Regions from separate parts of the Mycobacterium sp. TH-M103 genome, predicted to be linked through region 1. Evidence: predicted binding sites of a transcription regulator. Region 1 holds the regulator's gene; the other holds the start of a gene.
The links. Region 1 encodes LexA, which represses DNA repair genes until DNA is damaged. Its sites were predicted from a motif close to CGAACANNTGTTCG; they were not measured.
Positions count from the first base shown of each region.

Region 2: the regulator LexA is predicted to act here: its motif matches at 1,094-1,107, upstream of ruvC (crossover junction endodeoxyribonuclease RuvC).

Region 1 is NZ_JBYCLG010000207.1:21,716-23,913, reverse strand. Features, by position in the region: gene AC2VOR_RS11465 (LysM peptidoglycan-binding domain-containing protein) at 1-315, opposite strand, end outside; gene lexA (transcriptional repressor LexA) at 641-1,315, shown strand; gene AC2VOR_RS11455 (sunset domain-containing protein) at 1,333-2,198, opposite strand, start outside.
Region 2 is NZ_JBYCLG010000272.1:9,682-11,879, forward strand. Features, by position in the region: gene ruvA (Holliday junction branch migration protein RuvA) at 1-525, opposite strand, end outside; gene ruvC (crossover junction endodeoxyribonuclease RuvC) at 522-1,076, opposite strand; partial or broken gene AC2VOR_RS15360 (DUF4178 domain-containing protein) at 1,226-1,375, shown strand; gene AC2VOR_RS15365 (YebC/PmpR family DNA-binding transcriptional regulator) at 1,480-2,198, opposite strand, start outside.

The DNA.
Region 1 (2,198 bases):
GGCCGCCGAATCCGGCGAGCCGCCGTTGACCGCCTGCCCGACGTCGGCGATGAGCCCGAGCCACAGGGTGATCAGCCCGGCGCCCACGGCCAGGGCCGCCGTCTTCGCCCACGTGACGGAACGCCTGCGGTGGGGCGCGGCGGACATCGCGACCCCGGTACCGCGGTACCGCGGCGGGGCGCCCGCCGGCCCGCACGGGGCGGGTCCGCGCGATCCGGGCGTCCGGACCCGCCCCCGGCGAGGCTCCGGGACCGGCCCGTTGATCGGGCGCCGAACGCCGCCGGACCGCGGCGAGACTGTGTGAATGATTGTCATCTGCGTTCCTCCGGTCAACCGATCCTCGCTCGTGTGTTCGACAGTATCGCTCGTGTGTTCGATTTCCGAACATTTGAGCGAAGCGTGTCGCACGAGCCAAACGCTAGACCACCCCACCGACAACGACCCGGCGGACGAACGGCGCCGCGGTCATCTATCACCTGGGACATGCCGCTGAAATACCCGATCGGCCGGGGAGTTACACCTTTGTTATTCGGCCGCTCTCGACGGCCGGACGGGCGCCCGCCCGGGCCGCGGGGAGCCGTAGACACGCCAGTCGAACACATGTTTGATTATCGGGCCCCGAGCGGTTACATTTATTGCCATGAGCGACAGCAACGACACCTCCGCCGGTGATGCATCGCTGACCGAGCGGCAGCGCACCATCCTGAATGTCATCCGCGCGTCGGTCACCAGCCGCGGCTATCCCCCGAGCATCCGCGAGATCGGCGACGCCGTCGGGCTGACGTCGACCTCCTCGGTCGCCCATCAGTTGCGCACCCTGGAGCGCAAGGGATACCTGCGCCGCGACCCGAACCGTCCGCGCGCCGTCGACGTCCGCGGCGCCGACGAGGCCATGCCCGCGGCGCCGGCCACCGAGGTGGCCGGCTCGGACGCGCTGCCCGAACCCACCTTCGTCCCGGTGCTCGGGCGGATCGCGGCAGGCGGACCCATCCTCGCCGAGGAGGCCGTCGAAGACGTCTTCCCGCTACCCCGCGAGCTGGTCGGCGAGGGGACGCTCTTTTTGCTCAAGGTCGTCGGCGACTCGATGGTCGAGGCGGCGATCTGCGACGGCGACTGGGTGGTCGTGCGGCAGCAGCACGTCGCCGAGAACGGCGACATCGTCGCCGCGATGCTCGACGGCGAGGCCACGGTCAAGACGTTCAAGCGCGCCGGCGGTCAGGTGTGGCTGATGCCCCACAATCCCGCGTTCGATCCCATTCCAGGCAATGACGCGACCGTGCTGGGCAAGGTCGTCACCGTGATCCGCAAGGTTTAGCCGTACCCGGCGGATGTCTAGTCGGCTTTGATGAACCCGTTGGCCTGCGCGACCTGTTCGCTCGACATCCAGATCTCGGCGAGCGTGTCCTGGTAGAGGGCGCTGTCGGGGGTGTAGTACAGGCCGAAGCGGGCGCTCGCCTTGATCGGGTACCCGTCGGGCATCTGATAGGGGTCGTCCAGCGGTAGGTGAATCGTCGGGCGCCCCGACGCGCTCGGGCCCGCGCCGGCGGCGTGCGCGGCCAACGGCGAGGTCTCGTCGGTGTCCACGGCCGCGTGCCGCCCCGGTCGCGCCTCCGCGACGGGCGAGACGGCCTCGACGGCGCCGGTGTCGGCGGCAGACCCGTCGAAGGCGGCTTCGGCATGGCCGTCACCCGGCCGGGCGGGCTCCGCCGCCTCGCGATATTCGTCGGCCGGCACCGGCGCCGGGTAATCGCCTCGCTCGGCACTTTCGTCCTCGGGGACTTGCTCCGGGGCGAACTCGGCGTAACCGGCCTCCGCCACGTCGAGATAGCTCCCTTCCTCGTCGAACTCCGAGTAGCCGGCTTCCGCCAAGTCGGCTTCGGTGACGACGGGGATGGAGTCGGTGTCCACCACGTCGGGATTTTCCTCCCCGCCGAACACGCTCTCGAAGTCGTCCGCATCCTCTCCCGGGCCGGGCGACGCTTCGCCGCCGTAGTGCCCGCGATGCGCAACCTCCTCGCCCGCGAGCGCGACCCCGGTCCCGTGCCCCCAGCTGACCTGGTGCGCGGCCTCGGCATCCGCCGCGTGCTCCTCGGAGGCGTGCAGGTCATCGCGCCCGAAGTGCTCGGTGGCCGCCTCGCCGTCGCGGCCCCAGAGCCCGTCGGCCGGGCCGTGCCCGGCGCCCCCGTCGTGCTCGGCGG
Region 2 (2,198 bases), on a different contig from region 1:
CAGCACCTTGTCGGTGGCCTCCTCGGCCTGTTTGGCGGCGAAGCCCAGGCCGACCAGGGCCTCCACGACGGGACCGCGCACCGCGTGCCCGTTGGGGGCGGCGCCGGCCGCCGTGCCCGCGGCGCCGGCACCGACCTTGTCGCGCAGCTCGAGCACCATGCGCTCGGCACCGCGTTTGCCGATGCCCGGCACCCGGGTCAGGGCGCTGACGTCGCCGTCGCGCAACACCTGGCGCAGCGCGGGCGCGTCGTAGACCGCGAGGGTAGCCAGGGCAATCTTCGGCCCGACGCCGGAGACCCCCAGCAGCGTCAGGAACAGGTCGCGGGCGTCGGCGTCGGCGAACCCGTACAACGTCATCGAGTCCTCGCGCACGATCATCGCGGTGACCAGCCGGGCCTCCGCGCCGCGGCGCAGCGACGCCAGCGTGGACGGGGTGGCCATCAGCTTGTATCCCACACCGGCGGCCTCGATGACGACGTGGTCGAGCGCCACGTCGAGCACCTCTCCGCGGACCGAGGCGATCACCGCGCCGCCTCGATCTTCGCGGCGAACGTGCGGCGCTGCTGGGCGGCCTTCTCCTCCGCGGCGGCCATCCGGGCGATCATCGGCGCCCGCCAGCAGTGGCAGATCGCCAGGGCCAGCGCGTCGGCGGCGTCGGCGGGCGTCGGTTTGGCCTGCAGCGCAAGGATTCTGGTGACCATCGCGGTGACCTGCGCCTTGTCGGCGGACCCGTTTCCGGTGACCGCGGCCTTGACCTCGCTGGGCGTGTGGAAGTGAACGTCGATGCCGCGTTTGGCGGCCGCCAGCGCGACGACACCGCCGGCCTGCGCGGTGCCCATCACTGTGGAGACGTTGTGCTGAGAGAACACCCGCTCGATGGCTACCACGTCGGGGAGGTGGGTGTCCAGCCAGTGCTCGACGGAGTCGCTGATGGCCAGCAACCGTTCGGGCACGGGCGTCTGCGCTGGGGTGCGCACCACGTCGACGTCCAGCGCGACAACCCGGCGGCCGCGGCCGCTCTCGACGACCGACAGCCCGCATCGGGTCAGCCCGGGGTCCACGCCCATCACCCGCATTGCCCGCTCCCGCCTGTAGAACAGCTGTTCGATACCCTAGCGGGCGGCGCCGACACCGGCGGGCAGGACACGCGGCGCCGGCCCCGGTTCTCCTCGAATGTCATCGTGGCGAGATACTGCTACGTTGAAGCGGCGCGTTTGCTCTCTCCGACGCGATGCCGCAGTTCGGCCCGCGGCAACTCGGCCCCGGCGCGATCGTCAGCCACGGCGGCGTCGACTACGTGGTCCGCGGGTCGGTGGCGTTCCGCGAGGATCCGTTCGTCTGGTGGGAGCATTTGCTGGAAGGTGGCGACCAGCCGAGATCGTGCTGAGCCTTGAGGAACTTGACGACTTCATTGGGCGGTTCGACCAGCATGTCGGGCAGGCCGACTAACTACCCCCCACCAGCAACGCCAAACGCGGGTCAGTCCTCGATCTGGGCCAGGACCTCGTCGGAGATGTCGGCGTTGGTCCAGACGTCCTGCACGTCGTCGCTGTCCTCGAGCGCGTCGACGAGTTTCATCACCTTGCGGGCGCCCTCGGCGTCCAGCGGCACGGTCACCGACGGCTGGAAGCCCGCGTCGGCGGAGTCATAGTCGATGCCGGCGTCCTGCAGCGCGGTCCGCACGGCGACCAGGTCGGTCGGCTCGGTGAGGATCTCGAAGCTGTCGCCGAGGTCGGTGACGTCCTCGGCGCCCGCCTCGAGCACGGCCGCCAGCACGTCGTCCTCGGTCAGGCCGTTCTTCTCCAGGGTGATCACGCCCTTGCGGGCGAACAGGTAGGCCACCGACCCGGGGTCGGCCATGGTGCCGCCGTTGCGCGTCATCGCCACCCGCACCTCGCTGGCGGCGCGGTTGCGGTTGTCGGTGAGGCACTCGATCAGCACCGCCACCCCGTTGGGGGCGTAGCCCTCGTAGGTGATGGTTTGCCAGTCGGCGCCCCCGGCCTCCTCGCCGGCTCCCCGCTTGCGGGCGCGCTCGATGTTGTCGTTGGGCACCGAGGTCTTCTTGGCCTTCTGAATCGCGTCGTAGAGCGTCGGGTTGCCCGCCGGGTCGCCACCGCCGGTACGGGCGGCGACCTCGATGTTCTTGATCAGGCGGGCGAACTCCTTGCCGCGGCGCGCATCTTTGACGGCCTTCTGGT